Regions from separate parts of the Pseudochelatococcus sp. genome, predicted to be linked through region 3. Evidence: riboswitches for the same ligand, from Rfam matches in the RefSeq annotation. Region 3 holds a riboswitch; each other region holds the start of a gene.
What was found. A riboswitch is a leader RNA that binds a small molecule or an ion and turns the genes downstream of it on or off. The one in region 3 is predicted to bind thiamine pyrophosphate.
Positions count from the first base shown of each region.

Region 1: linked by a shared signal. The riboswitch ahead of thiE (thiamine phosphate synthase) and the one ahead of thiC (phosphomethylpyrimidine synthase ThiC) in region 3 are both predicted to bind thiamine pyrophosphate.
Region 2: linked by a shared signal. The riboswitch ahead of thiO (glycine oxidase ThiO) and the one ahead of thiC (phosphomethylpyrimidine synthase ThiC) in region 3 are both predicted to bind thiamine pyrophosphate.

Region 1 is NZ_JBMNUS010000007.1:12,032-21,913, forward strand. Features, by position in the region: gene aroQ (type II 3-dehydroquinate dehydratase) at 1-274, shown strand, start outside; gene accB (acetyl-CoA carboxylase biotin carboxyl carrier protein) at 286-750, shown strand; gene accC (acetyl-CoA carboxylase biotin carboxylase subunit) at 754-2,127, shown strand; TPP riboswitch at 2,182-2,295, shown strand; gene thiE (thiamine phosphate synthase) at 2,360-3,091, shown strand; gene thiD (bifunctional hydroxymethylpyrimidine kinase/phosphomethylpyrimidine kinase) at 3,088-3,903, shown strand; gene dps (DNA starvation/stationary phase protection protein Dps) at 3,958-4,500, opposite strand; gene ACOYJQ_RS11460 (NAD+ synthase) at 4,730-6,418, shown strand; gene gltX (glutamate--tRNA ligase) at 6,474-7,829, shown strand; gene ACOYJQ_RS11470 (helix-turn-helix domain-containing protein) at 7,959-8,582, shown strand; gene ACOYJQ_RS11475 (rhodanese-like domain-containing protein) at 8,592-8,936, opposite strand; gene ACOYJQ_RS11480 (cysteine synthase A) at 9,096-9,882, shown strand, end outside.
Region 2 is NZ_JBMNUS010000010.1:16,983-26,864, forward strand. Features, by position in the region: gene ACOYJQ_RS14660 (SPOR domain-containing protein) at 1-679, shown strand, start outside; gene nagZ (beta-N-acetylhexosaminidase) at 696-1,853, shown strand; gene ACOYJQ_RS14670 (segregation and condensation protein A) at 1,891-2,733, shown strand; gene scpB (SMC-Scp complex subunit ScpB) at 2,733-3,356, shown strand; TPP riboswitch at 3,418-3,516, shown strand; gene thiO (glycine oxidase ThiO) at 3,506-4,645, shown strand; gene thiS (sulfur carrier protein ThiS) at 4,691-4,903, shown strand; gene ACOYJQ_RS14690 (thiazole synthase) at 4,924-5,724, shown strand; gene ACOYJQ_RS14695 (thiamine phosphate synthase) at 5,721-6,338, shown strand; gene ACOYJQ_RS14700 (P1 family peptidase) at 6,319-7,335, opposite strand; gene ACOYJQ_RS14705 (cytochrome c biogenesis CcdA family protein) at 7,465-8,193, shown strand; gene ACOYJQ_RS14710 (branched-chain amino acid ABC transporter substrate-binding protein) at 8,248-9,384, opposite strand; gene ACOYJQ_RS14715 (DUF6867 family protein) at 9,431-9,784, opposite strand; gene ACOYJQ_RS14720 (ABC transporter ATP-binding protein) at 9,787-9,882, opposite strand, start outside.
Region 3 is NZ_JBMNUS010000001.1:147,289-157,170, reverse strand. Features, by position in the region: gene ACOYJQ_RS00705 (HAD-IC family P-type ATPase) at 1-346, opposite strand, end outside; gene fmt (methionyl-tRNA formyltransferase) at 603-1,574, shown strand; gene truA (tRNA pseudouridine(38-40) synthase TruA) at 1,575-2,330, shown strand; gene dapE (succinyl-diaminopimelate desuccinylase) at 2,536-3,690, opposite strand; gene dapD (2,3,4,5-tetrahydropyridine-2,6-dicarboxylate N-succinyltransferase) at 3,701-4,543, opposite strand; gene thiC (phosphomethylpyrimidine synthase ThiC) at 4,698-6,470, opposite strand; TPP riboswitch at 6,657-6,796, opposite strand; gene ACOYJQ_RS00675 (DUF4167 domain-containing protein) at 6,967-7,986, opposite strand; gene prmC (peptide chain release factor N(5)-glutamine methyltransferase) at 8,819-9,712, opposite strand; gene prfA (peptide chain release factor 1) at 9,709-9,882, opposite strand, start outside.

The DNA of each region.
Region 1 (9,882 bases), on a different contig from region 3:
TGCGGGAGCGGGCGTGATCCTCAACGCCGGCGCCTACACGCACACCTCCATCGCGCTGCGGGATGCGATTTCGGGCTCGCGGGCGCTTGCAATCGAGGTGCATTTATCGAATGTGCACGCGCGGGAGCAATTTCGCCATCATTCCGTGATTGCAGCAGTGGCGCACGGCGTGATCGCGGGCTTCGGCGCGGCCGGCTACGAGCTGGCGCTGGAAGCCATCGTGCCGCTGCTGCGGGCGCGCACGGCGGCCGTTGAAGGCGTTGGAAACCATTGACAGAAGAAAGCATGGCAAAAATCAGCCCTATCGATCCTGAACTCGTCAGGGAGCTTGCGAAGCTCATCTCGGAAACCGACCTGACGGAAATCGAGGTTGCCAAGGGCGACCTGCGCATCCGCGTCGCGCGCGCCGTCACGGCCAATGTCGTTCTGCCGCAGGCCGCGCCGGTGGCGGCGACGTTGCCGGGGGCTGCTGCGATCGCGCCGGCCGCGCCCGCGGCGGCGGCGCTCGCCGACAACCCCGGCACCGTGCTGTCGCCGATGGTGGGCACAGCCTACCGCCGCCCCTCGCCGGATGCGAAGCCCTTCATCGAGGTGGGATCGAAAGTGCAGGCGGGCGACAAGCTGCTGCTGGTCGAGGCCATGAAGACCTTCAACGACATCGTGGCCCCGCGCTCGGGCACCGTCACCGCCGTGCTCGTGGAGGACGGGCAGCCGGTCGAGTACGGCGAGCCGCTGCTGGTGATCGAGTAATCGATGTTCGACAAGATCCTGATCGCGAACCGGGGCGAAATCGCGCTGCGCATCCTGCGGGCCTGCAAGGAACTGGGCATCGCCACCGTCGCCGTCCATTCCACCGCCGACGCCAACGCCATGCACGTGCGCCTCGCGGACGAGAGCGTGTGCATCGGCCCGCCTCCCGCGCGCGACAGCTACCTCAACATCCCGGCGCTCATCGCGGCCTGCGAGATCACCGGCGCGGACGCGGTGCACCCCGGCTACGGCTTCTTGTCGGAAAACGCGCATTTCGCCGATGTGCTGGCCGAGCATGGCATCGCCTTCGTCGGCCCCAAGGCCGATCATATCCGCCTGATGGGCGACAAGATCGAGGCCAAGCGCACCGCGCGCGCGCTCGGCATTCCCTGCGTGCCCGGCTCCGAAGGCGGCATCACGGACGATGACGAGGCGCAGCGCGTCGCGGCCGACATCGGTTTTCCCGTGCTCGTCAAGGCGGCGGCGGGCGGCGGCGGGCGCGGCATGAAGGTGGCGCGCGACGCCGCGAGCCTCTCCGATGCGCTCGCCACCGCGCGCATGGAGGCGAAGGCCGCCTTCGGCGACGATTCCGTCTATCTGGAGAAATATCTGGAGAAGCCGCGCCACATCGAGATTCAGGTGATGGGCGACGGACGCGGCGGCGCGATTCACCTGGGCGAGCGCGATTGCTCGCTCCAGCGCCGCCATCAGAAGGTGTGGGAGGAAGCGCCCTCGCCCGCCCTCAACCTGTCGGAGCGCGAGCGCATCGGCGAGGTGGTTTCCCGCGCGATGCGGGAGCTGCAATATCTCGGCGCCGGCACGGTGGAATTCCTGTACGAGAACGGCGAATTCTACTTCATCGAGATGAACACCCGCATTCAGGTGGAGCATCCGATCACGGAGATGATTTCCGGCATCGACCTCGTCAACGAGCAGATCCGCGTCGCCGCCGGCGCGCCGCTGTCCATCCGGCAGGAGGACATCGTGCTGCACGGCCATGCCATCGAGTGCCGCATCAACGCCGAGCATCCGTCCAACTTCCGCCCCTCGCCCGGCACCATCACCTATTACCATCCGCCCGGCGGGCTCGGCGTGCGCGTCGATTCGGCGGTTTATCAGGGCTACCGCATCCCGGCGAATTACGATTCGCTCGTCGGCAAGCTCATCGTGCACGGCCGCACGCGCACCGAATGCCTGATGCGCCTGCGGCGCGCGCTGGACGAGTTCGTGGTGGACGGCGTCGAAACCACGCTGCCGCTGTTCCGGGCGCTGGTGCGCAACCAGGACGTCCAGAACGGTCTTTACGACATCCACTGGCTCGAACATTACCTCGACGCCGAGGGGCCGCTGGAAATCGAGGCGCTGCGCACGGTCTGAGCGGGCGGGACGCTTCGCCCGCGCTTGCTTCCGCCGGGTTTCCTGTCACAATGGCTTATCCGCTTGGGGTGTCCCGCGCCTGTTTCCGGTGCGGGGCTGAGAGGCGCCCGCCAACCCATCGAACCTGAACCGGATCATGCCGGCGGAGGGAAGCGAGATGCGCCCGCAGGCGGTTTTGCGCGGGCGGCCTTCCGTTCCGGCCTGATCGCAACCCGCGACGCGAGCCAGCATCATGCCGCCCTCAACGACAATACAGGAAACGGGCTTCCCCCCTCGCCCGGTCGACCTGCGCCTTTACGCCATTCTCGACCCCGAGCGCGCGCGCGGGCGGCCGCTGCCCGATCTGGCGCTGGCGGCGATCGACGGCGGCGTGACGCTGCTGCAATACCGTGACAAATACGCCGACACGCGCCGGCTCGTCGCCAACGCCCGCGCCATCCGCGAGGCCGTCGCCGGCCGGGGCGTGCCGCTGCTGATCAACGACCGCATCGATGTGGCGCTGGCGGCCGGCGCGGACGGCGTGCACGTGGGGCAGGACGACATGACGCCAGCCGACGCGCGCCGCCTGCTGGGCGGGGAGGCCATCGTCGGCCTGACGCTCAACAATGTCGAGGAAGCGGCGGCGGCCGCGCGCGAGCCCATCGACTACGGCTGCATCGGCGGTGTGTTCGCGACATCCAGCAAGACGGACGCGAAGCCCCCCATCGGCCTCGACGGGCTTGCCGCCGTCGCGGCGGCGGCGCGCGGGCATGCCGCGCATCTGCCGATCGCGGCCATTTCCGGCATCGACGAGACCAATGCCGCCGCCGTCATCGCCGCGGGCGCAGAGGGCGTGTCGGTAATCTCGGCGATCTTCATGGCGGACGACGTGGCGGAAGCGGCGCGGCGGCTGCGCGCCATCGTCGACCACAGCCTCGCCGCGCTCGGGCATCAGGGCGACCTCACGCCGGAAGACAGGCCATGAGCACTATCGCAGGCACCACGCCCATCGCCGTGACGATCGCCGGCTCCGATTCCGGCGGCGGGGCGGGCATCCAGGCCGACCTGAAAACCTTTTCGGCGCTCGGTGTCTATGGCGCCAGCGTCATCGCCGCGCTCACGGCGCAGAACACGCTGGGCGTCACCGGCATCCATGATGTGCCGCCGGATTTCGTCACGGCGCAGATCGACGCCGTCTTTTCCGACCTGCCTGTCGGCGCGGTCAAGATCGGCATGCTGTCGCGGCCGGAAACCATCGCCGCCGTCGCGGACGGTCTGCGACGCTGGCGGCAACAGGCCATCGTGCTCGATCCCGTCATGGTGGCGGCAAGCGGCGACCGGCTTCTGGCGCAGGAGGCGGTGTCGACGCTGCGGGAACGGCTGATCCCGCAAGCCTTGCTGATCACGCCGAACCTGCCGGAGGCCGCCGTGCTGCTCGACACCGACCCGGCGGAAAACGAGGCGGACATGCTGGCGCAGGCGCGCGCCCTGCTGCAACTCGGGCCGCGCGCCGTGCTGATCAAGGGCGGGCACGCGCGCGGCGAGGAAAGCGTCGACCTGCTGATCGAGGGCAAGGACGTCATCCGCCTGCCCGCGCCGCGCGTCGCCACGCGGAACACGCACGGCACCGGCTGCACGCTGTCTTCCGCCGTCGCGGCGGGGCTGGCGAAGGGGCTGGCGCTGGAGGAAGCCGTGGTCGCGGCCAAGGATTACGTCAGCCGCGCCATCGCCGCCGCCGACCGGCTGACGATCGGCAAGGGGCACGGCCCCGTGCACCACTTCCATGCATGGTGGTAGCGGCACGCCTGACGGTAGCGGCGCGGCCGATGGCCGCGCCTTTCAGGAGCGGGATTACTTGTTGGTTTCCTGAATGTGGGCTTCGAGGAACCACAGGTCCTTGTCGAGCGCGCGCGTCACTTCCGTGAACACGTCCGAGGTCGCGTCGTCACCGGCTTCGGCCGTGGTGCGGATCGCCTCGCGGGTGGCCTTGGCGACTTCGGCGAAGGAGCGCGACAGGTATTCGACATGCTCCAGCCCGTCCGTGATCTGCAAGGGATAGGCCTTGAGCTTGCTGATCTCGGCGGCGACCTGCACGGTGCCGTGGGCGATGCCGCCAAGCGCGGTCAGCCGTTCGGCAATCGTGTCCGTATATTCCACCACGTTGGCATAGAGCTTGTCGAACAGCTCGTGCAGCGCGATGAAGTGCGGCCCCTTGACATTCCAGTGCGCATGCTTGATCTGCGCGCCGAGATCGACAAACTGGGCCAGATGCTCGTTCAGCAGCTCGATCGACTTCGTACGGACGTTCTGCCCGAGATCGTTCAACGTCTTGACAGTCATTCCAGGCTCCTCGTTGAGACCTTCGAGCAGGATACGATCGGGTTGAATCGCCATCCCGCTCTAAATTCCATATTCTATAGCATCAGACCGAAAAGCGCGTGCACTTTTTGATCGAATTTGATGCGTTCACAAATGGATAGAACGCCATGCCGAATCAGGCGAGCGTCCGTCGCGCTCCCTCCTCGCTCCCGGCCGGCGGGGTTGCGCGCCATTGCGCGAAGGATCGCGCGCGCCGGCGGGAATCCTCCTTTTCCTTTGGGCACATATAGTCTAAACCAGCATCATGACAGATGTCCGCTCCTCCCTGCGCATTGCGCTTGCGCAACAAAATCCGCTTGTCGGCGACATCGCCGGCAATCTGGCGCGCGCGCGCGCGGCCCGCGCGCAGGCCGCCGTGGCGGGCGCGGACGTCGTCCTGTTTCCCGAGCTGTTCCTGACCGGCTATTCGCCGGAGGATCTCGTGCTGAAGCCCGCCTTCACCGCGGCCGCGCGTGCCGCCTGCGACGATCTGGCGCGCGACACCGCCGATGGCGGACCTGCGATTCTCATCGGGCTGCCGTGGGCGGAAGACGGCCGCATCTACAACGCCGTCGCGCTGCTCGACGGCGGTCGCGTCGCCGACAGACGCCTGAAGGTGGACCTGCCGAATTACGGCGTGTTCGACGAAAAGCGCGTGTTCGACGCCGGTCCCCCGCCGCTGCCGCTCACGGTGCGGGGCGTGCCGGTGGGCGTGCCGGTCTGCGAGGATATCTGGACGCCCGCGCCGGTGGCCGCTCTCGCGGCGGCGGGCGCGGCGCTGCTGCTGGTGCCCAACGGCTCCCCCTACCGGCAGGAGGTGGAGGCGGAGCGCCTTTCCATCGCGCGCGCGCGGGTGGCGGAAAGCGGCCTGCCGCTCGTCTATCTCAACCAGGTGGGCGGACAGGACGAGATCGTGTTCGACGGCGCGTCTTTCGCGCTCGACGGCGACGGCGCGCTCGCCGCGCGCCTGCCCGCCTTCGCCGAGGCGCTCGCGGTGATCGAGGCGCGCCGCGCCGGGCGGGGCTGGACGCTGGCGCCCCTGCCGCCGGCGGCGAATCCGCAGGGCGATTCGGCCGATTATGCCGCCTGCGTGCTGGGCGTGCGCGACTATGTAACGAAAAACCGTTTTCCCGGCGTGGTGCTCGGCCTTTCCGGCGGCATCGATTCCGCGCTGGCGGCGGCGATCGCCGTGGATGCTCTGGGGCGCGAGCGCGTGCATGCGGTGATGCTGCCCTACCGCTTCACCGCCGGCGAGAGCCTTGAGGATGCAGCCCTTTGCGCGCACCGGCTCGGCATCCGCTACGACGTGCTGCCCATCGCCCCGGCGGTGGAGGGGCTGGAGGCGGCGCTCGCGCCGCTTTTCGCCGCCACGCAGCGCGACGTGACGGAAGAGAACCTGCAAAGCCGGGCGCGCGGCACCATCCTGATGGCGCTGTCGAACAAGTTCGGCGCCATGCTGCTCACCACCGGCAACAAGTCCGAAATGGCGGTGGGCTACGCCACGCTCTACGGCGACATGAACGGCGGCTTCAACCCGCTGAAGGATCTCTATAAGACCCAGGTGTTCCGCCTCGCCGCGCTGCGCAACCGCCGGAAGCCCGAAGGCGCGCTCGGCCCCGACGGCGAGGTGATCCCCGAGCGCATCATCACCAAGGTGCCGACCGCCGAACTGCGCGAGAACCAGACCGATCAGGATTCGCTGCCGCCCTACGACGTGCTGGACGACATCCTGCGCGGGCTCGTGGACGCGGAACTGCCGGTCGAGGCGATCGTCGCGGCCGGCCACGACGTGGAAACGGTGCGCAAGGTCGAGCGGCTGCTCTACATCGCCGAATACAAGCGCCGCCAGTCGGCGCCGGGCGTCAAGGTGACGCATCGCAACTTCGGCCGCGACCGGCGCTATCCCATCACCAACGGCTTCCGGGATCCGTTTCCGGCAAGGCCCGCTTCATGACCGCAGCTTCGAGAAACACGGCCGCCCGATGACCGATATCCACCTTCCCGCCGTCATGACCGGGCCTGTCGTTCGCTTCGCCCCCTCGCCCACCGGCTTCCTGCACATCGGCAATGCGCGGCCCGCGCTGCTCAACTGGCTTTTCCGGCTGCGCCACCATGGCCGCTTCATCCTGCGGCTCGACGACACCGACGGCCTGCGCTCGACGGATGAATACGCGCAGGCGCTGGTGGAGGATCTGACCTGGCTCGGCATCCTGCCGGACGCGTTCTTTCGCCAGTCGGAGCGCTTCGCTCTCTACGACGCCGCCGTCAAGCGGCTCGTCGGCGAAGGGCGGCTCTATCCCTGCTACGAGACGGCGGAGGAACTCGAGCGCCGCCGCAAGCTCCAGCTCGCGCGCGGACTGCCCCCGACCTACGACCGCGCGGCGCTGAAGCTCACCGGGGCGGAACGCACGGCGCTGGAGGCGGAAGGCCGCCGCCCGCACTGGCGTTTCCTGCTGGATCACAAGACGGTCGAATGGGACGATCTCGGGCGCGGCGACTGCCGCGTGGACTGCGCCTCGCTGTCGGACCCGATCCTGCGGCGCGAGGACGGCACCTATCTCTACACGCTGCCCTCCGTCGTCGACGATATCGACATGGGCATCACGCATGTCATCCGCGGCGAGGACCATATCACCAACACCGCCGTGCAGATCCAGCTCTTCGAGGCGCTGGACGGGCGCCTGCCGGTCTTCGGCCACCACAACCTGCTGACCACGGCGAGCGGCGAAGGGCTGTCGAAACGGCTCGGCCACCTTTCCCTGCGCCATCTGCGCAAGGCGGGCATGGAGCCGCTGGCGGTCGCCTCGCTGGCCGTGCTCGTCGGCTCGTCGGAGGCCGTGCGGCCGGTCGGTTCGCTGGAGGAACTGGCGCAGATCATCGACATCGGCCAGCTTTCCCATGCGCCCGCGCGTTTCGACGAGAACGAACTGGCGCATCTCAACACGCGGCTGCTGCTCGAATTGCCGTTCGAGGCCGTGCGCGAGCGGCTGGCCTCGTTGCAGATCGGCGGCGGGGAAGATTTCTGGCTCGCCGTGCGCGGCAACATCCTGCGGCTGTCGGATGCGCTCGGCTGGTGGGAGGTTATCAGCAAGCCCCTCGTTCCCCCGATCGAGGATGCCGCCGTCACCGGCGCCGGCGCCCGCCACCTGCCCCCAGGCCCGTGGACGAAGGACACCTGGTCGCCTTTCGCATGGCAGATGTGGACCGAGGCGATCACCGCCGAAACCGGCGCCAAAGGCAGGGCGCTGTTCCATCCGCTCAGGCTTGCGCTCACCGGGCGCGAGCGCGGGCCGGAACTGGCGAACCTGCTGCCGCTCATCGGCCACGACCGCGCGCGCGCGCGCCTCGAGGGCGAGGAAGCTTAGCCCGCGCCGTATCCCCGTAATGATTTTCCTGTTGACGCCCGCCCCGGCGTCACCACATGTCGTTCTGCGGATCAAACGAACGTCCGTCATAAGGAATGCAGCGGCGTGGCGGAACATCGGGGACAGGGCATGGCGAGCGACAATGCCAGCGGACGCGAGCGGATTCGCGACGATTCGGGTGCGCAGGTGCTCTCCGGCCAGTTGGGCAAGACGGTACAGCGCCTGCGCAAGGCGTATAACCTGTCGCTGTCGGAACTTGCCGAGCAATCCGGCGTGGCCAAGTCGATCATCAGCCAGATCGAGCGCAACGAGACCAATCCGACGCTGGCCACCATCTGGCGGCTGTCGCAGGCGCTCGACGTCTCCATCGACCGGGTGCTGACGAGCGAGGCCGACGACGCCTTCATCGAGAAGATCTCGCGCCCCGACACGCCCATCCTTGTCTCCGACGACGGCCGGATGCAGCTCGGCATCATCGGCTGGATCAAGACGGTGGAATGGCTGCAATGGTACGACGTGCGCGCGGAACCGGGCAGCGCGCTCGATTCGGACGCCCACCAGCGCGGCTCGGTGGAGAGCCTGTCCGTGCTGGAAGGCGTGTTCGAGGTGGAGATCGCCGGCGCGGTGCAGGAAGCGCGGGCGGGAGAGAGCCTGCGCTACCGCTGCGACCGGCCCCACATCGTGCGCTGCACCGGCAACACGCCGGGGCGCGCGCTCATGGTCTGCATCCTCAAGGCCGCCGTGATGGACTGACGAGGCGTTTCACGGCTCCTCGCCCGTCGTCACGGGCTCGCCGTGGGCGACCCAATCCTTGAAGCTGCCCTTGTAATGCTCGCGCAGATCGAGGCCCGCCGCGCGCGTGGCGGCGAGGGCGCGCAGCGTGCGCCCGCCGGAGTTGCACGAAAACACGATCCGGCGACCGTTCGCTTCCGGCAGCGCGGCGGGATCGAACGTCGACAGCGGCACGGAAACCGACGCCGGGATATGGCCGGCCGCGTATTCCTCGCTCTCGCGCACGTCCACCAGCAATATCGAGCCGTCGGCAAGGCCGCGCTTCACCTCGTCGATCGCGAGATCGACCACATCATCCGGCTTCGTCACACTCATGTCAGCTTCTCCTCATGTCGGCTTCTCCTGCCCAACACGCTATCCCGTTTCATTCCACGTGAACCTATGGGGCCAGAATTCATTCTACAAGGCAAATGGACAAAACTGCCGATGTCTTTTAGCCTGTGTAAAATTCAGGTGGAAGAAGGTGAGTCTCCCATGAGCAATGCGGCAGGGGTGAGCAACGCAGCAGGAGTCGGCAGCGCGGCAAGGGTTGCCCGCAGCGTCGTCGAGGCCGTCGGCAACACGCCGCTGATCCGGCTCAACAAGGCGTCCGAACTGACGGGCTGCGAGATCTACGGCAAGGCGGAGTTCCTCAACCCCGGACAATCGGTGAAGGACCGCGCCGCCCTCTACATCATCCGGGACGCCGAGGCGCGCGGCGCGCTCCAGCCGGGCGGCACCATCGTGGAAGGCACTGCGGGCAACACCGGCATCGGCCTTGCGGTGATCGGCAACGCGCTGGGCTACCGCACCGTCATCGTAATTCCCGAAACGCAGTCGCAGGAAAAGAAGGACGCGCTGCGCCTGCTGGGGGCGGAGCTGCTGGAAGTGCCGGCGGTGCCCTACGCCAACCCCAACAATTATGTGAAGGTTTCCGGCCGCACGGCGGAGGCGCTCGCCGCCGCCGATCCCAAGGGAGCGGTGTGGGCGAACCAGTTCGATAACGTCGCCAACCGGCAGGCGCACATCGAGGGCACCGGCCCGGAAATCTGGGCGCAGCTCGACGGCGGGATCGACGGCTTCGTCGCCTCGGTGGGCTCCGGCGGCACGCTCGCGGGCGTCGGCATCGCGCTGAAGGAGCGCAACAACGGCGTGAAGATCGCGATCGCCGACCCGCTCGGCGCGGCGCTCTACAGCTATTACACGACGGGCGAGCTGAAATCGGCGGGTTCCTCCATCACGGAAGGCATCGGACAGGGGCGCATCACGAAGAACCTGGAGG
Region 2 (9,882 bases), on a different contig from region 3:
GCGCGGGGCGGCCGATGTCACGCTGCCGGAAGCGCCGGAGCCCACGAGCCCCGCCATCGTGGCGCTCGGCGAGCCCAAGCGCGTGCGCACCGTCTCCGTGCGGCCGGACGGCAGCATCCTGCCCTCCGGCGGGCCGGCCGCGCCGCAGGCGCCCGCCGTTGCCGCGCCGACCATCGAGCAGCTCGCGACGGCGACGCCCGAGGCCGCGTCTCCCGCCACGCCGGTCGTTTCCGCGCCTTCGGTCGCGGAGCCTGCGGCATCGGTCCCGGCTGTCGCCGCGCCGTCCGTGATGCCCGTGCCGCGTCCGGCCGGCGTCAACCGCCCGGCGACGCGCGCGCCCTTGCAGATCGCGCCGATGCAGATCTCGCCGCAGGCCGGCCCCGCCGGCCAGCAGGTCGCCGCCACGCCGCAGGAAGCCGCGCCGCAGGCCGCCGGAGGCGGCTTCACCGTGCAGCTTGCCGCGCCGGGCAGCGAGAGCGAGGCGCGCAACCTGTTCGCCAATCTCCAGCGCCAGCATGGCGAGCTTGCGGGCTATTCGCCCAATATCCTGCGGGCGCAGACCGGCGGCCGCACCATCTATCGCCTGCGCGTCGGGTCCTTCCCCTCGCGCGATGCGGCGACGGCCCTGTGCGTGCGCATCCAGGCTTCCGGCGGCCAGTGCTTCGTGGCGCGCAACTGACGGGCGCCGGGATGTCATGAGGGCGCTCGTTCTGGGCTGTTCCGGCCCGACGCTGACGGACGAGGAGCGTGCGCTTTTCGCGGATGCCGATCCGTGGGGGTTCATCCTCTTCCGCCGCAATATCGTTTCACCCGCGCAGGTGCGGGCGCTGACGGCGGCGCTGCGCGCCTGCGTCGGCCGGCCGGACGCGCCGGTTTTCGTCGATCAGGAGGGCGGGCGCGTCCAGCGTCTCGGGCCGCCGCATTGGCCGCCCTATCCGCCGGGCGCGATTTACGGCCTGATGGAGCCGCAGGAGGCGCGTCGCGGGGCGCGTCTGATCGCGGCGGACCTGCGGGCCGTGGGCATCACCGCCAATTGCGCCCCCGTGCTCGATGTGCCGGCCGAGGGAGCCAGCGACGTGATCGGCGATCGCGCTCTCGCGGCCGATCCGCAGCGCGTCGCCGTGCTCGGCCGCGCGGCGGTGGAAGGATATCTCGCCGGCGGGGTGTTGCCGGTCGTCAAGCACATTCCGGGCCACGGGCGCGGCAACGCCGACAGCCACCGGGCGCTGCCGGTGGTCGACACGGGCGAGGCGGAACTCGACGCGCGCGACTTCGCGCCGTTCCGCGCGCTGGCCGATGCACCCGTCGCGATGACGGCGCACGTCGTCTACAGCGCCATCGATCCCGACAATCCCGCCACCGTCTCGCCCGCCGTCATCGCGCGCGTCATTCGCGGCCGCATCGGTTTTCATGGGCTGCTGCTGACGGACGATCTGTCCATGAACGCCCTCTCGGGCACGATCGGCGCGCGCGCGCAGGCGGCGCTGGCCGCCGGCTGCGATATCGCGCTGCATTGCAACGGCCTGCTGTCCGAAATGCGGGAGCTTGCCGCGCTCGCTCCGCCGCTTGCCGGCGAAGCCGCCGCCCGCGCGCGTCATGCGCTCGACCTCATCCGCCGCGCGCCGGCGGCGTTCGATCCTGTGCAGGAGCCGGCGGCGTTCGATCCTGTGCAGGAGCCGGCGGCGTTCGATCCTGTGCAGGAGCCGGCGGCGTTCGATCCTGTGGATGAGCGCGCGCGGTTCGATGCGGCCGTGGCGGCCGCCCTTGCAAAGCGCGGCTTCCCGGCCGATCTTCTGGCGGATGCGCCGAAGCCGGGCGACCCCACCGAAGGGGCCGCGCCCGTCGGCGCGTGAGGCGGTGCGCGACCGGCTGCCGCCGCGACGGGAGGGCATGACGAGAGTGGCCGACGGGGCATTCCGCGCGGATATCGCGGCGGACGATTTCGACGCGGGACGGCGCGAGGCGGAGCCCGCGCTGATCGTCGATGTCGACGGCTTCGAGGGGCCGCTCGATCTGCTGCTGGAACTCGCCCGCCGCCAGAAGGTCGATCTGGCGCAGATTTCCATTCTGGCGCTGGTGGAGCAATATCTCGCCTTCATCGAGGCCGCGCGCCAGTTGCGCCTCGAACTCGCCGCCGACTATCTCGTCATGGCGGCGTGGCTCGCCTTCCTGAAATCCCGCCTGCTGCTGCCCGCGCCCGCGCCGGCGGAAGAGCCGGTGGCGGAAGATCTCGCCACGGTGCTCGCCCTGCGGCTGCGGCGTCTGGAGGCGATCCGGCGCGCGGCGCAGCAACTCGCCGACAGCCCCCGCCTCGGGCGGGATGTGCTGGCGCGCGGCGCGCCGGAGGAAATGGCCATCGTGGAGCGTCCGAAATGGGACGTCTCGCTGTTCGCCCTGCTGCGCGCCTACACCGACAACCGCCAGCGCACCGCCAACGCCCGCGTGACCTTGCAGCGGCGCACGGTATGGTCTCTCGCCGAGGCCCGCGAGGCCTTGCAACGTCTGGTCGGCGGCGCGCGGGACTGGACGGCGCTCGATCCCTGGCTCGAAAGCTTCATGGCGACGCCGGGCATGCGGGCCACGGTGCGCGCCTCCGCGCTCTCGGCGACGCTGGAAATGGTGCGCGAGGGCCGCATCGAACTGCGGCAGGACGCGCCCTTCGCGCCCCTGATGTTGCGCTGTCGGCCGAAAGAGCCCGATGTCGAGCCCGATGCCGCGCGGGAGGTCGCCTGATGGAAGGCGATGCGCCGCGGGACGTGTTCGTCGAAGGCCGTGCTTTACGCGTGATCGAGGCGATCCTGTTCGCCTCGCGCGAGCCGGTGGCGGAGGCGGACCTCGCCGCCCGTGTTCCCGCCGGGACCGATCTCGGGGCGCTTCTGATCCGTCTCCAGGCGGATTACGCCGGCCGCGGCGTCGTGCTCGTCCGGGTTGCGGGAAAATGGACGTTCCGCACCGCGCCCGATCTCGCGCCGGCGCTGGTGCGGGAGGTGGAGGCGCCGCGCAAGCTTTCCCGCGCGGCGCTCGAAGTGCTGGCGATCATCGCCTATCACCAGCCGGTGACGCGGGCGGAGGTGGAGGAAATCCGCGGCGTCGCCACCTCGCGCGGCACGCTGGACACGCTGATGGAGACCGGCTGGATCAGGCTGCGCGGCCGCCGGCGCACGCCCGGCCGGCCCGTGACCTACGGCACGACGCCCGAATTCCTGTCTCATTTCGGCCTCGCCTCCCTCGACGACCTGCCCGGCCTCGAAGACCTGAAGGGGGCCGGCTTTCTGGACGGCCGGCTGCCGCGCGGCTTCTCGATTCCCACGCCGAGAGACGGCGATGCGCTGCACGACGACGAAGAGGCGCTGTAGCATCGAGGCCCCTTCTGCGTGTTACCCCCTTGCCAAAGTCGGCAAAAGAGACGATGTTCCACTAAAGGCACTGGGGTGCCGCGCGTCGGGCGCGGCTGAGACTATACCCATCGAACCTGTCTGGGTCATGCCAGCGTAGGGAGAAGCCGTTGGTCGCGTATTCATCTGATTCATCCGTCATCATTGTCGGTGCCGGCGTCATCGGTCTGTCGATCGCGTGGCGGCTGGCGCGGCGCGGCGTCCGCGTGACGGTTTTCGACAAGGGCCGGGCCGGGAGCGGCGCGAGCCATGCGGCGGCGGGCATGCTCGCCGCCTGCACCGAGCTGGAGCCGGGCGAGGAATGGCTGCTGCCGCTCAACCGCCGCAGCCAGCAGTTATGGCCCGCCTTCGCCGCGGAACTCGAAAGCGCCGCCGGCCTCCCCGTCGATCTGCGGGAGGAAGGCACGCTGCATGTGGCGCTGAACGCCGACGAGCAGGCGCGGCTGCGCCATCATCTCGCCTTGCAGGAAAAAACCGGCCTGCCGGTGACGTGGCTGTCGGGGCGGGAGGTGCGCGACCGCGAGCCGATGCTCGCCGGTGCGACGGGCGCCGTCTGGAGCCCGCAGGACCATCAGGTCGACAACCGCAAGCTCGCCGCCGCCCTGCGCGCGGCCGCCACCGGCGCGGGCGTCGATCTGCGCGAGGAAACGCCGGTCGAGCGCATTCTGGTCGCGGACGGGCGCGCCGCCGGCGTGGAGGCCGGCGGAGAGCGGCATGAGGCGTCCGTCGTCGTGCTGGCGGCGGGCGCGTGGTCGCGCGGCATCGGCGGGCTCACGCCCGATGCCCGCCCGCCCGTGCGCCCCGTGAAGGGGCAGATGCTGGCGCTCGGCATGGATGCCGCCAACCCCTTGATCCGGCATGTCGTCTGGGCCTCCGGCGTCTATCTGGTGCCCCGCCGCGACGGGCGTCTCATCGTCGGCGCGACAGCGGAGGAGCGCGGCTTCGACGACCGGCTGACGGCGGGCGGCATCCTGTCGCTGTTGCAGAACGCCTGGCGCGCGCTGCCCGGCGTCGAGGAACTGCCGCTGATCGAGACATGGGCGGGCTTCCGCCCCGGCAGCCGCGACGACGCGCCGATCCTGGGGCCGGGGCCGGTCGACGGCCTCGTCTACGCCACCGGCCATCACCGCAACGGCATCCTGCTGACGCCGGTGACGGCCGACATCGTGTCGCGCTTCATCCTCGACGGCGCGCTCGATGCGCTGGCGCGGCCCTTCGCGCTGGAACGTTTTCGCCCCGTCGCGGCATAAACGGAAGAACAAGGACGGAAGAACAGGGACGAAGTGGATCGGGACATGAGTGAAATTCAGGTGCGCGTCAACGGCAGGAGCGAGCAGGTCGCGGATGCGACGCTGGCCTCCGTGCTCGTGCGCCATGCCATCGCCGCCGATACGCGCGGCGTCGCGGTGGCGCTCAACGGCGCGGTGCTGCCGCGCGACAGGTGGATGCGGACCATGCTGAACGCCGACGATCGCATCGAGATCGTGCAGGCGCGGCAGGGCGGGTGAGCGCGGTGGCGACGGATATCATGGTAACGGACATCACGGCGACGGATATGCAGGACGATCCGCTGGTGATCGCCGGGCGGACTTTCACATCGAGGCTCTTCCTCGGCACGGCGGGCTATCCCAGCCAAAAAGTGATGCTGGATGCCGTGAAGGCCAGCGGCACGCAGATGACCACGGCGTCCATCCGCCGCATCGATCTTTCCGGCGCGGCGGAAACGCTCGTGGATGTGCTGGCGGGTTCGGTGCATTTCCTGCCCAACACGGCGGGCTGCCAGACGGCGCGCGACGCCGTGCTGACGGCGGAACTGGCGCGCGAGGCGCTCGGCACCGACTGGGTGAAGGTGGAGGTGGTGGGCGACCGCGAGCTGCTCTATCCCGATGTCGAGGAATTGCTGCGCGCCACCGCCGAACTTGTCGACAAGGGTTTCGTGGTGCTGCCGTACTGCACCGACGACCCGATCGCCTGCCGCAAGCTCGCCGATGCCGGGGCCGCCGCCGTCATGCCGCTCGGCTCGCCGATCGGCTCGGGCCTCGGCATCTCCAATCCGCATATGATCGAGATGATCTGCGCCAGAAGCCCGGTGCCGGTGGTGCTGGACGCCGGCATCGGCACGGCCTCCGACGCCGCGCTCGCCATGGAGCTCGGCTGCGCCGCCGTGCTGCTGAACACCGCCGTTTCGAAAGCGAACGATCCGGTGCGCATGGCCGCCGCCATGAAGCATGCGGTGGCGGGCGGGCGTCTCGCGCATCTCGCGGGGCGCATTCCCAGGCGCCGCAACGCGGAAGCGTCGAGCCCGCAACTCGGCCTCATCGAATCGTGAGGCTGCCCGCGCCGCCGCTGCTCGTCGTCACCGACAGGCATCAGCTTGCCGGCAGCATGGCGACGATGGCGGAGGCGGTATTCGCGGGCGGCGGGCGCTGGATCAGCCTGCGTGAAAAAGATCTCCCCGCCGACGATCAGGTGCGGTTGGCGCGCGACCTCCGCCGGCGGGCGCAGGCTTGCGGCGCCTGCGTCACGGTGCATGGCTCGCCGGAGGTCGCACGGCAGGCGGGCGCGCGTGGCGTGCACCTGCCGGAAGCCGGCGATGCGGCGGCGGCGAGAGGAATGCTGGGCGAAGACGCGCTGATCGGCCAGTCGGTGCATACGCTCGCGCAGGCGCGCGCCGCCGATCCGGCCCATGTCGACTACATCATCGCCGGCCCGGCCTTCGCCACGGCCAGCAAGCCGGGTTATGGCCCCGTGCTCGGCGAGGCGGGGCTCGCCGCGATCGTGGCGGTGTCGCGCGTGCCGGTGATCGCCATCGGCGGCATCGACGCGGTTTCCGCTCCCCGTTGCCGGCAGGCTGGCGCGGCGGGCCTCGCCGTCATGGGCGGGGTGATGCGCGCCGGCGATCCCGCGGCCGAAGTGCGGGCGCTCATCGCGTCGCTGGGCTGAACCTGTCGCGCCACGCCGGCAGAGCGCCCGGGAAGGGAAGGGCGGTCGCCTCGAAAATGCCCCGTGCGATGGCGCGGGCGAGACAGTCGGCGGCGGCGACGCCGATGGCCGACAATTCATAGGGCGAGGGGCGGAGCGGCCGCCGGCCGGTGGCGGCGGCGAATACCGTATCGCCGTCCAGCAGCGCGTGCGAGGGGCGCAGCGCGCGCGCCATGCCGTCATGGGCGGCGAGGGCGAGGCGCTTCGCCTGCGCCTTGGTGAGCGTGGCATCGGTGGCGACGATGGCGATGGTCGTATTCTCGCCGGGCCCGCCCTTGAAGCGCGGTATCAGCGCCTGCGCCGGGATCGAGGCCGGCAGGCCGAGCCCGCCGAACTCGTCGCCCTGCTCGTAGGGCGCGGCCCAGAAATGCGGGCCGTCGCCGATCACGCCCGATCCCACCGCGTTGACGACCGCGAGAGCGCCGACCCGGTGACCCTCCGCCGTCACCGTGCCGGCGGAGCCGACGCCGCCCTTCAGGTCGACGGTGGTGGCGCCGAGGCCCGCGCCCACCGTTCCCAGCGCGAACGGGCCGGCGGAGGCGAGCGCTTCTTCCACGGCAAGTTCGGCGAGCCGCCGGTGGGGCGGTTCGCCGATGCCGGCGGCCCACGGCTTGTCGCCGCCGTTCAGGAGATCGAACACCACCGCCTGCGGCACGAGCGGCACCCGCGCGCTCGCAACGGCGAAGCCGCGCCCGTGGCGCGCCAGCGCGCTCATCGCGCCGCCCGCCGCATCGAGGCCGAAAGCCGAACCGCCGGACAGCACGATGGCGTCTATCGCCTGCACCGTCATCTCCGGCTCCAGCAGGGCGGTGTCGCGCACGCCGGGGCCGCCGCCGAGAATGGCGAGCGAGGCGACCGCCGGTTCGTCGAACACCGCGACGGTGACGCCCGTCGCCGCCGCCGCGTCGTGGGCGTGGCCGACGCGCAGGCCCGGCACGTCGGTGATCAGGTTATGCATGTCGTTCATCGGTCGTCTCCCGGAGCGCGCTCCAGCGCGAGCGCGGCGACATCAAAAAGCCGCGACGCCCTTCCCTGCGCGTTCGTGCCATCTTGCCGCAACGGCGCTTTCGCGGATAGAAGCGTTCGCATGATCGACGTCACTTATCCAGCGGCCGCCTTCGCCGGCCTCCTGAGCTTTCTGAGCCCCTGCGTGCTGCCGCTGGTGCCGCCTTATGTCACGTTCCTCACCGGCACCACGCTCGACACGCTCGCGGAGCGTCAGGATGCCGGGGTGACGCGGCGGGCCTTCTTCGCCTCGCTGCTGTTCGTGGCCGGTTTCTCGACGGTTTTCGTCCTGCTCGGCGCGACGGCATCGGCGCTGGGGCAGGCCGTGCGCCAGTATATCGACGTGCTCGGCACCCTGGCGGGCATCTTCATCATCGTCATGGGCCTGCATTTCCTGGGCGTGTTCCGCCTGAACCTGCTCTATCGCGAGGCGCGGGTGCAGGTGGACAAGCCCGCCGGGCTGTGGGGCGCCTATGTCATGGGGCTCGCCTTCGCCTTCGGCTGGACGCCCTGCATCGGCCCCATCCTCGCCGCCATTCTCACCGTGGCGGGATCGGGCGACAGCGTGGCGCGCGGGGCGAGCCTGCTCGCCGTCTATTCGCTGGGGCTCGGCATTCCCTTCGTCGCCACCGCTTTCGCCATGAAGCCGCTGGTGGCCTTCATCAAGCGCATGCGCACGCGTTTCGCGCTTGTCGAGAAGGTGATGGGCGGCATGCTCGTGCTGACCGGCGTCGCCTTCCTCACCGGGAGCATCAACCGGTTCTCGTTCTGGCTGCTGGAAACCTTTCCGGCATTGGGGCAGATCGGATGAAAAAACCCCGGCAATCGCTTGCCGGGGCCGGATGCAATCACGGGGAAGAAGCGATCATTCCACCTCGTTGCCCGAATAGCCGACATTGCCGTCGGCCGTCTTGCGCCATTCATAGACGATGTAGTCGGGGCGGGTGATGTCGCCCTTCTCGTTGAAGGTGAGATCGCCGATCACCGTCTTGAAGGCCTTGCCGGAGCGGATGGTTTCGGCCACCTTCTCGGGATCGAGCGACTTCGCTTCCTCGGCGGCCTGCGCCACCACCTGCACGGCCGCGTAGCTGTAGAGCGTGTAGGTCTCCGGGTCGAAATTCTTCGCCTTGAACTTTTCCACCACTGCCTGCGCGGCCGGGTTCTTGCGCGGATCGGGGCTGAAGGTCATCAGCGTGCCTTCCGCGCCGGGGCCGGCAATGGCCGCGTATTCCGACGAGGCGATGCCGTCGCCGCCCATCAGCGGCGCGGGCAGGCCCTGATCGCGCATCTGGCGGGTGATCAGGCCGGCTTCCGTATAAAGGCCGCCGTAGTAGACCACATTGACGTTGGCCGCCTTCAGCTTGGAGACGAGAGCGGAGTAATCCTTCTCGCCGGTGTTGATGCCCTCATAGACCACGGCCTTGAGCCCCGCCGCCGTCAGCGCCTTCACGGTCTCGTCCGCCAGGCCCTTACCGTAGGGCGTCTTGTCGTGGACGACTGCGATGTTCCTGTCCTTGTAGTGTTTGGCGAGATACGCGCCGGCCACCGCGCCCTGCTGGTCGTCGCGGCCGCAGGTGCGGAACGTGTTCCACAGGCCGCGCTCGGTGAAGACGGGATTGGTGGAGCCGGGCGAGATCTGGAGAATGCCCGATTCCTCGTACGTTTCGGAAGCGGGAATCGACACGCCGGAATTGTAGTGGCCGATCACGAACTTCACGCCCTCGCCGGCGAACTTGTTCGCCACCGAGACGCCCTGCTTGGGATCGGACACATCGTCGCCGAGGCTCGCCTCGATCTTCTGCCCGAGAATGCCGCCCGCCGCGTTGAGATCGGCGATGGCCTGTTCGGCGCCGTTCTGGAACTGGTCGCCGACGGCGGCGTTGGGGCCGGTGAGCGGCGCGCCGATGCCGAACTTCACCTGCGCCAGCGCCGCGCCGGGCAATGCAAGGCCCACGGCAAGGCTCACGCCCAGCGCCAGGGTGCCAACGATCGTCTTCTTCATTCTCAAACCCCTCCGTTGATGACAAACCCGCCGCGTCGGATTCGGTTCATGCGGGATTTCTGTCCCGCCATGTGAACGGCCCGGTGCGTTTGTAAAGCCAGGAATATTGTGTCGTCATCTGCCGCGCCCGCGTGTAGCGGAAGCCGGTCAGGCCGATGGCGATCAGGAAGATCGAATCGACCAGATAGTAATGGAGCGACAGCAGCGTGCCGTGAAACAGCGCGAAATGGATGAACCGCACCGCCGCGCCCAGCAGCAGGAAGTAGACGATGCCCTGCCACAAGGGCGCCCACGTCACCGCGAGCGCGCGCCCCGTCATCCACGCCGCCCCGCCGCCCAGCACCAGCGTGACGAACAGGAACAGCCACACGGACGATTCTTCGTAGAGAATGCCCTGCATGATCACCTTCCGCCCTCCAGATAGGCCGCCTGCACCTGCGGGTCCTCCAGCAGCTCCCGCCCGCTGCCCGACAGCGTGATCGCTCCCGTCACCATCAC
Region 3 (9,882 bases):
TGCCTTCCTGCACGAAGCCGACGATGGCGTTGACCGTCACCACCGCCAGAATCACGGCCGCGTCGACCAGATGGCCGAGCACGCAGGCCGCCGCCGCGCCGGCGAGCAGCACATAGATGAGAACATTGTCGAACTGCGCCAGAAAACGCATGATCGGGTTGCGGCGCGGCGGCTCGGGCAGGCGGTTGGGGCCGTGGGCGGCCAGCCTTTCCCGCACCTGCGCCTGATCGAGCCCGTCCTCGCCCGCCTGCAACCGCCGGCGGACCGCCTCGACCGGCAGCGCATGCCATGACGGCGGATCGCCGGAAGGAGAGGCGGACGCGGCGGCGGGCGGGTGGACGTTCATGAAACCTCGTCGGTGTCGATCGGCAATGGCGATGGAACGCGGCCCTGCCGCACCGGCGCGGCGCCTGCCCGGACGGCCATGGGAGAGACGACTACAGCAGACTGGCCATCGGCGGATGAAGGATCGATGACGGTGCCGGGAAAATCGGCGTGATGTTGACGGTTGCCCCCGGCCACCGGAATATTCTATGAGCGACGGATCGCAAGTTTCCGCCCGCGTTCGGCGCGGGCAGGGTCAGGGTTCGGGCCGGGACAATATGTCGCTACGCATCGTTTTCATGGGCACGCCCGATTTCGCGGTTCCCACGCTCGCCGAGATCGTCGGGCAGGGGCATGAGGTCGTCGCCGTCTACACGCGCGCGCCGGCGAAGCGCGGCCGGGGCCTTGCCGAACAGCCCTCGCCCGTGCAGGCGATGGCGGAGAGATTCGGCTTTCCCGTGTTCACGCCCGCGACGCTGCGCGACCCGCAGGCCATCGAGACCTTTCGCTCGCTCGGGGCGGATGCGGCGGTGGTCGTGGCCTACGGCATGATCCTGCCGCAGGAGGTGCTCGATGCCCCGGCGCTGGGGTGTCTCAACCTGCATGCGTCGCTGCTGCCGCGCTGGCGCGGGGCCGCGCCCATCCAGCGGGCGGTGATGGCGGGCGACAGGGAGACCGGCGTCGCCGTGATGAAGATGGAGGCGGGCCTCGACACCGGCCCCGTCGCCATGCTGGAGCGGGTGGCCATCGGCCCGGACGAGACCTCCGGCGAACTGCACGACCGCCTGTCGCGTCTGGGCGCGGATCTGATGGCGCGCGCGCTCGCCGCCCTGTCGCGCGGGGCGCTGGGTTTCGTGCCGCAGGCGGAGGAAGGCGTCGCCTACGCGCGCAAGATCACCAACGAGGAAGCGCGTATCGATTGGGCCTGGCCGGCGCGGCAGGTGCACGACCATGTGCGCGGTCTCTCGCCCTTTCCCGGCGCTTTCGTGCTCGCCGATCTCGGCAAGGGGCCGGAGCGGAAGGGGCCGGAGCGGCTGAAGATCCTGCGCACCGCGCTCGCGGAGGGGGCGGGAGCGCCCGGCACGCTGCTCGACGATCACCTGACGGTGGCCTGCGGCGAGGGCGCCGTGCGGCTGTTGCAGGTGCAGCGGGCGGGCAAGGGCGTCGTGCCGGCGGCGGATTTCCTCAACGGCACGCATCTGCGCAAGGGCATGCTTCTGGCGGCGGCGGATAGCGGGGAAACCGCCTGAATGCCGCGTTACAAACTGATCGTCGAATATGACGGCACGCCGTATGTCGGCTGGCAATGGCAGGACAACGGCCGCTCGGTGCAGCAGGCGGTGGAGGAGGCGATCGCGGCCAGCGGCAACGGGCCGGCGCGTGTGCAATGCGCGGGCCGCACCGATGCGGGCGTGCATGCCACGCATCAGGTGGCGCATGTCGATCTTGCGCGCGTGTGGCGTCCCGACCGGCTGCGCGATGCGGTCAACGCGCATCTGAAATTGCAGGGTGATGCGGCGGCGCTGGTCGACGCGCAGGCGGTGGACGAGACGTTCGAGGCGCGCCATTCCGCCATCGGGCGGCATTATCTCTATCGCATCCTGAACCGGCGCCCGCAGCCGGCGCTGGAGCGCGATCGCGTCTGGCACGTTCCCCGCCGCCTCGATGCGGGGGCCATGCAGGCGGGAGCGCAATACCTGCTCGGCAACCACGATTTCACGACCTTTCGCGCCGCGGACTGTCAGGCCGCGAGCCCGGTCCGCACCCTGGACAGGCTGGATGTGGAGCGCATCGGCGACGAGATCCGCATCTTCGCCTCGGCGCGTTCCTTCCTGCACCATCAGGTGCGGTCGATGGCGGGCACGCTCGGACTCGTCGGCGCGGGCAAATGGACGCCGGAGGACGTGGGCGACGCCCTTGCCGCACGCGACCGCGCCCGCTGCGGCACGATGGCACCGGCCTGCGGGCTTTATCTCGTGGGTGTGGATTATCCCGAACAGCCCTGACTAGAGCGTTTTCAAGCAAAGCGGATACCGCTTTGCGTGAAGAAAACGCGTCAAGTCAATAAGATAGAGCATTTCTGCGTTTCAACGAAACGCCGAAATGCTCCAGAGCGTCGTGCGTTCAAGTGGAATCGTCACGCCGCTCTAAATTCTATATTTTACCGCAACTTGCGTTCAATTCGATGGATCGATTTGAACGCAAACTGCTCTATCCGAAATAGCGCTCCAGCGCCGCGCGGTAGATCGCCGTGAGCGCCACGAGATCGTCGACCGCCACGAACTCGTCCACCTGATGCATGGTGCCGCCGACGGGGCCGAATTCCACCACGGGGCAATACGCCTGGATGAAGCGCGCGTCCGAGGTGCCGCCGGTGGTGGAAAGCGCCGGCCGCCGGCCGGTCTGCGCTTCGACGGCCTCGCTCACGAGCGTGACGAACGGGCCCGGATCGGTCAGGAAGGCGACGGCGTTGCTCGGATCGAAGGCGAGCGCGACCTCGGCGTCGCCCTCCCGCCGCGCGCGGGCGAGACGGTCCGCAATCTCCGCCTTCAGGCTGTCCAGCGTCCACAGGTCGTTGAAACGGATGTTGAAGACCGCCGTCGCGGCGGCGGGAATGACGTTCGTCGCCGGGTTGCCGATGTCGATCGTCGTCACTTCGAGGTTGGACGGATCGAAATGCGCCGTGCCGCCGTCGAGCGGGGAGGCGATGAGGGCCGAGAGCGCCCGCAGAAGGGTGGGCACCGGGTTGCGGGCCAGATGCGGATAGCCGACGTGGCCCTGCTTCCCGGTGACGGTGAGCCGGCCGGTGAGCGAGCCGCGCCGGCCGATCTTGATCATGTCGCCGAGCCGGTCGGGGTTGGTCGGCTCGCCGAGGATGCAATGCGAGAGGACCTCGCCGCGCGCCTTCGCCCATTCCAGCAGCTTCACCGTGCCGTTGACGGCGGGGCCTTCCTCGTCGCCCGTCAGCAGGAAGGCGATGGAGCCGGCGAACGCCGGGCGGGCGGCGACGAAATCGACCGCCGCCGTCACCATCGCCGCGACGCCGCCCTTCATGTCGCAAGCGCCGCGCCCGTAGAGCCTGCCGTCAACGATGCGGCCCGCGAAGGGATCGTGCCGCCAGCGCGAAACGTCGCCCGGCGGCACGACGTCCGTGTGCCCGGCGAACATGAGGCAGGGCGCGCCGCTGCCGTAGCGGGCGTAGAGGTTGTCGACATCCGGCGTGCCGGGCGCGGAAAAAGTCACCCGCTCGACGGCGAAACCCGCCGCCGAGAGGTATTCCCCCGCGAGCGCCAGCGCCCCGCCCTCCGCCGGCGTGACGGAGGGACAGCGAATCAGCGCCTGTGCGAGCGAGACGACATCGGTCATGATCGGAAACTCAATCGCGCAGCAGGTCGTTGATGCTGGTCTTGGCGCGCGTCTGCGCATCGACGCGCTTGACGATGACCGCGGCGTAGAGCGAGGGGCCGGGCGTGCCGTCGGGCAGCGGCTTGCCGGGCAGGCTGCCGGGCACCACGACCGAATAGGGCGGCACCTCGCCCTGGAACACCTCGCCCGTCTCGCGGTCGACGATCTTGGTGGAGGCGCCGATGAACACGCCCATGGAGAGCACGGAACCCTCGCGCACGATCACGCCCTCCACCACTTCGGAACGGGCGCCGATGAAGCAATCGTCCTCGATGATGACGGGATTCGCCTGCAACGGCTCCAGCACGCCGCCGATGCCGACGCCGCCGGAAAGGTGCACATTCTTGCCGATCTGCGCGCAGGAGCCGACGGTCGCCCATGTATCGACCATCGTGCCCTCGCCCACATGGGCGCCGAGATTGACGAAGGAGGGCATCAGCACGACGCCCGGCGCGATATGGGCGCCGCGCCGCACGATCGTGCCTGGCACCGCGCGGAAGCCCGCCTCGCGGAAGGCGAGCGCATCCCAGCCCGCGAATTTGGAGGGCACCTTGTCCCACCACACCGCGCCGCCGGGGCCGCCTTCGATGATGCTCATGTCGTTGAGGCGGAAAGAGAGCAGCACGGCTTTCTTGAGCCACTGGTTGATGTGCCATTCGCCATCGATCTTTTCCGCGACACGCGCGAATCCGCCATCGAGCAGGCGCAGCGCTTCCTCCACGCCGTCGCGAACCTCGCCCGTGGTGTCGAAGGAAACGTCGGCCCGCTTTTCCCAGGCGTTGTCGATGATGGAGGCGATGGCGTCGTGTGTCATGGTTGTCCGTGTTTGGTTGGGCAGGCGCTTGCATTGCCGAAAGGCAAAATTTGCCTGCCCGCGCGCGCGTGTCAATGGCCGGGCCGGAACTCGGCTTGGACAGAACGCGCGCGGAGCCTGCCCGACCATCGCGAATACGCGATTCCGTTCCGCTCTATTCCGCGGCCGGCACGTAGATCTGCGCGCCCTGCTCGCGGAACTGCGCCGCCTTGTCGGTGAGGCCGGACAGCCGCTCCGCTTCGGCGCGCAGATCCTGCGTGATGCGCATGGAACAGAACTTCGGCCCGCACATCGAGCAGAAATGCGCCACCTTGTGCGCGTCCTTCGGCATGGTCTCGTCGTGGAAGGCGCGCGCCGTGTCGGGGTCGAGCGACAGGTTGAACTGGTCGTTCCAGCGGAAGTCGAAGCGCGCGCGCGACAGGGCGTCGTCGCGCAGCTTCGCCGCCGGGTGGCCCTTGGCGAGATCGGCCGCGTGCGCGGCGATGCGGTAGGTGATGACGCCGGTCTTCACGTCGTCGCGGTTGGGCAGTCCAAGGTGTTCCTTCGGCGTGACGTAGCAGAGCATCGCCGTGCCGAACCAGCCGATCATCGCAGCACCTATGGCCGAGGTGATGTGGTCGTAGCCCGGCGCGATGTCGGTCGTCAGCGGCCCGAGCGTGTAGAAGGGCGCCTCGCCGCAGGTGGCGAGCTGCTTGTCCATGTTGGCCTTGATCTTGTGCATCGGCACATGGCCGGGACCCTCGATCATCACCTGGCAGCCCTTGTCCCAGGCGATCTTGGTGAGTTCGCCCAGCGTGTCGAGTTCGGCGAACTGGGCCGCGTCGTTGGCGTCGGCGATGGAGCCGGGGCGCAGGCCGTCGCCGAGCGAGAACGACACGTCATACTTGCGCATGATGTCGCAGATCTCGTCGAAACGCTCGTACAGGAAGCTCTCGCGGTGGTGGGAGAGGCACCAGCGCGCCATGATGGAGCCGCCGCGCGAGACGATGCCGGTGACGCGGCTCGCCGTGAGCGGCACATAGGCGAGGCGCACGCCCGCGTGGATGGTGAAGTAGTCGACGCCCTGTTCGGCCTGCTCGATGAGCGTGTCGCGGAACAGCTCCCACGTCAGCTTTTCCGGCTCGCCGTCGACTTTCTCCAGCGCCTGATAGATCGGCACCGTGCCGATGGGCACCGGCGAGTTGCGCATGATCCAGCCGCGGATATTGTGGATGTTGCGCCCCGTCGAGAGGTCCATCACCGTATCCGCGCCCCAGCGCGTGGCCCACACCAGTTTCTCGACTTCCTCCGCCGCCGAGGAGGTGACGGCGGAATTGCCGATGTTGGCGTTGACCTTCACCAGAAAATTGCGGCCGATGATGGTGGGCTCCAGCTCGGGATGGTTGATGTTGGCGGGAATGACGGCGCGCCCGCGCGCCACTTCCTCGCGCACGAATTCCGGTGTGATGAAGGCCGGAATCGCGGCGCCGAAATCCTCGCCGTCCGCCCGGCGCGCCTGCGCGCCGGCCAGCATGGCTGCGCGGCCGAGGTTTTCGCGATGCGCGACATAGATCATCTCGTCGGTGACGATGCCGGCGCGGGCGAATTCGAGCTGCGTCACGGGTTGGCCGTCGCGCCCGGCGAGCACCGGCCGCGCGGCGGGACAGGCCGGCACGAGGCGCTCGGGCGAGACGAATCCGTTGTCCTCCGGCTTCACGGCGCGCGCCGCGATCTCGTCGAGGCCGCGCGCGACAAGCCACGGAGCGCGCAGCGGCGCGAGCCCCTGTTCGAGGTCGATCGCCGCATCCGGGTCCGTATAGGGGCCGGAGGTATCCTGCACGCGCACCGGATCCTCGCCGCAGGCGGGATCGAGCGCGATCTCGCGAAACGGCACGCGGATGTCCGGTCGGCCCTCGGGCGAGGCGTAGATCTTGCGCGAGCCGTGAATCGGCCCGGTGGTGACGGCTGCCGGCGCCGCGGCGACCTTGGTGCGCGGGCGTTTTTCAGTCGTCGTGCTGGTTTCTGCAACTGTCGTCGTCACGGCTATCAACCTCCCGGAAAGTGAGAATCCGGGCGTGAAGCGGCTGACAAGATTTCAGATGCAACGATTTTTGTAACGCAACGAGGCGCTTTTGCGTCGGCATTGTCCCGTCCCTCCGCCGGTATGACCCGGATCAGGTTCAAGGGTCACCGCGGCGCCGTTTGCGTGGCCTCAAGGCCCTGAACGGCATGACGGAATCTCAGCCCCCTCGCGGGACCCCCCTCGGAATAGCCTTACCTTTGACGCAACAGGCGGCTTTGTCAACCGCAAGAATACCGGCCCCCCGCCGCAGGCGGGTTGCACTCGGCCCCGCGTGCCGGATTGAACGCAGGTTCGGAAATCAAAAGACAGGGATGAAGGCGTTTTGCATGGCGGCTTCGATGCGCCGGTCATGCAAGACGCCTTACTCGGCGACCGGCAGGTCGCTGTCCACGGTCTTCTTGCGGGTGCGTGTGGCGCGCAGCTTGCGGACGGGCTCGACTTCCTCGCCGGCCGTCTCCTCGCTCGCGGCGGCACGGCGGCGGCGGGTGCGGGGCGCGGGCGTCTCGGCTTCCGCGGCGGGCGCCGGCGGCGGCTCGACGGGAGCGGCGGTCGGAGTGACTTCCGCCTCGACCACCGGCGCCGCAACGACCGCCTCGGCAGGCTGTTCGGGCGCGGCGCGCACGGGTTCGGCGTGCGCAGGTTCCGCATGCATGGGGTCGGCGGTGACTTCGCGCGCGATGGCGGGCTGCTCGTCCGCTTCCGCAGCCGGGCGAACCGGGGTGGTGAGGAACGCGGGCAGGGCGAGCTGGCGGGCGGCGCCGGCATCCTCGGGGGCCTGTGCGAAGCCGTTCACGTTATCCTCGCGCCGGCGGCGGAAGCGCTCGCGGCGATCCTGCCGCTCGGGGCGCTCGGACCGCTCTTGCGGCTGACGCTCCTGCTGCCTGTCCTGGCCGCGCGCGTTCCTCTCGGGCCGGTCGCGCTGGGGCGGCTGCCCTTCGTCGTCGAACGCGGGGGCGAAGCGCGATTCGGGCTGGCGCTGGCCGACGGTGCGCGGTTCATGCTGGCGCGGCTCGTGCTGACGCGTGTCGGGCTGGGGAGCGCCGTAGTCCTGCACGCCGTAGCCGTAGCCGAAAGCGCCGTCGTCGGCGCCGTCCTCCTGATCCTCGTCCATGGATCGCGGAAATCCGAAATTCTGCTGGTATTGCGCCTGCGCGGCGAGAATGATGCGCAGGTAATGCTCCGCATGCTGGAGATAGTTTTCCGCCGCCACGGGATCTCCGGCGACATGGGCGTCGCGCGAGAGCTGCGTGTATTTCTCGGCGATATGCTGGGCCGTGCCGCGCACCTTGACGTCCGGCCCGTTCGACTCGAACGTCTTCGTCAGCGGGTTGGGAGCTTTCCGGTTGCGGTTGCGCATGCGCCTGTTTTGACCTGGTCTCATCGACTATCTCATTGGGAGCTGAAAATGGGGACGTCGCGTCCCTGCTGTCATCCGGCCCGCTCCGGGTGCGCCGATCGTCTGGCAGGATCGGTTGCCGGTTCCGGTGCCGGTCGTCAAGAGCATCCCTGCCTTTCGTCGAAACGCAGGAATTCTCTATCTTCTTGTTCGAGCATCATCTTTTTCCAAAAGGCGGCATCCGCTTTCCGGGATCATGCTTCCTGGAGGATTTTTGCGTCCCGTCGAAACGCAAAAATCCTCAAGGCTTTGATTTTGAGCGAGTTCTTGTCGATTAAATGATTCCATCTAACCGGAAAGCGCTCCAAAATCCCTGCGTGCTGTCCGTGGCGGCAAGGATACTTGTTTGCCCCCTCGCGAAAGGGCGACAAACAGCCGTTGTTGCGTCAGTGTTCTCTTAAAAAACCTCGATACCGCTTTCCAGAGCCTCATCGTGGCCGAGTGAACCCGCGCGGAAACGAACCTTCCCGGATCGCGGCGCATCCGACGGGCAGCGATTCGCAACGCCATGCACGCTTCAACGACACGAACAGCAGGCAAACCCGCCGCGCCGGCCTGCGGCGGGGAGGCTCCGGACCGCGATCAACGAAAAAGCGACACGCTGATGGATCACATGAAATCCGATCTGCTGGAATCATCCATTTGATAGATGCGATCAGTTCAACAGACGAGCTGGCGGCCGCCCCGACCTACATGCCGAAGAGCGAACCGGATAACCTGATTGACGGCCAAGCTTGATTCACAACCTGACACTACCGGCTTCCCATTATCGCGCCAAGCACTTTTTTGGTCGGAAAGCGTCGAACAGCCTCATCTTTCACAACAATGTGGCAACAATGACGCGCTCTGTTCCGGCGAGATCGAGGATCGCAGGGCGCGGAAGCAGGCCGTTCGCCCGTGCGATATCCGCGATCGCGGCCGCCTGTCCGCGGCCGAACTCCACGACGACCGCCCCGTCGGGACGCAGGATGCGCCGCGCATCGGCGAAGATCTGTCTGTAGGCATGCAGCCCGTCGGCGCCGCCATCAAGGGCAAGACGCGGATCGTAGTCCTTTACATCGGTATCGAGACCCTCCAGGTCAAGAGTTTCGATGTAGGGCGGGTTGGAAAGCACGAGATCGGCGCAACGGTCGGCGAGCGCCGAGGCCCACGATCCCACGATCACCGATACACGATCCCCGACGCCGTTGCGCACCGCGTTGCCGCGCGCCGCAATGGCGGCGTCGGGCGCGAGATCGACTGCGATCGCGCGTGCGTCCGCCAGTTCGTGCGCCGCCGCCACGGCGATGCAGCCCGAGCCCGTGCCGAGATCGGCAATCGTGAAGGGCGCGCCCGTCTGCGCGGATTTGTCGCGCCCCGCAACGATGCGCGCATGTTCGGCGATGGCCGCCTCGACGACATGTTCCGTCTCCGGGCGCGGCACGAGCGTGGCCGGGGAAAGATGAAACGGCAGCCCCCAGAACTCCCGCTGCCCGAGAATGCGCGCCACCGGCTCGCGGGCGAGGCGGCGGGCGGCCATCGCCGCAAGACGCGCGTGGGACGCCGCATCGAGCGGGACATCGGGCCAGGTATAAAGATCGATCGTCGACAGGCGCGCGGCCGCGGCCAGCAGCAGGCGCGCGTCGAGGGCGGCGGTGTCGATGCCCGCTGCCCGCAGATCGGCGGTCAGCCGCGTCAACGCCTCCGCGCGGGAAGGGGGGGCGCCGCTCACGTGGCTTGCGCCGCGAGCAATTCGGCCTGATGCTCGGCGATGAGCGCATCGAGCAACTGGTCGAGCGCTGTGCCCATCATCACCTCTTCCAGCTTGTAGAGGGTGAGGTTGATGCGGTGGTCGGTGACGCGCCCCTGCGGAAAGTTGTAGGTGCGGATGCGTTCCGAGCG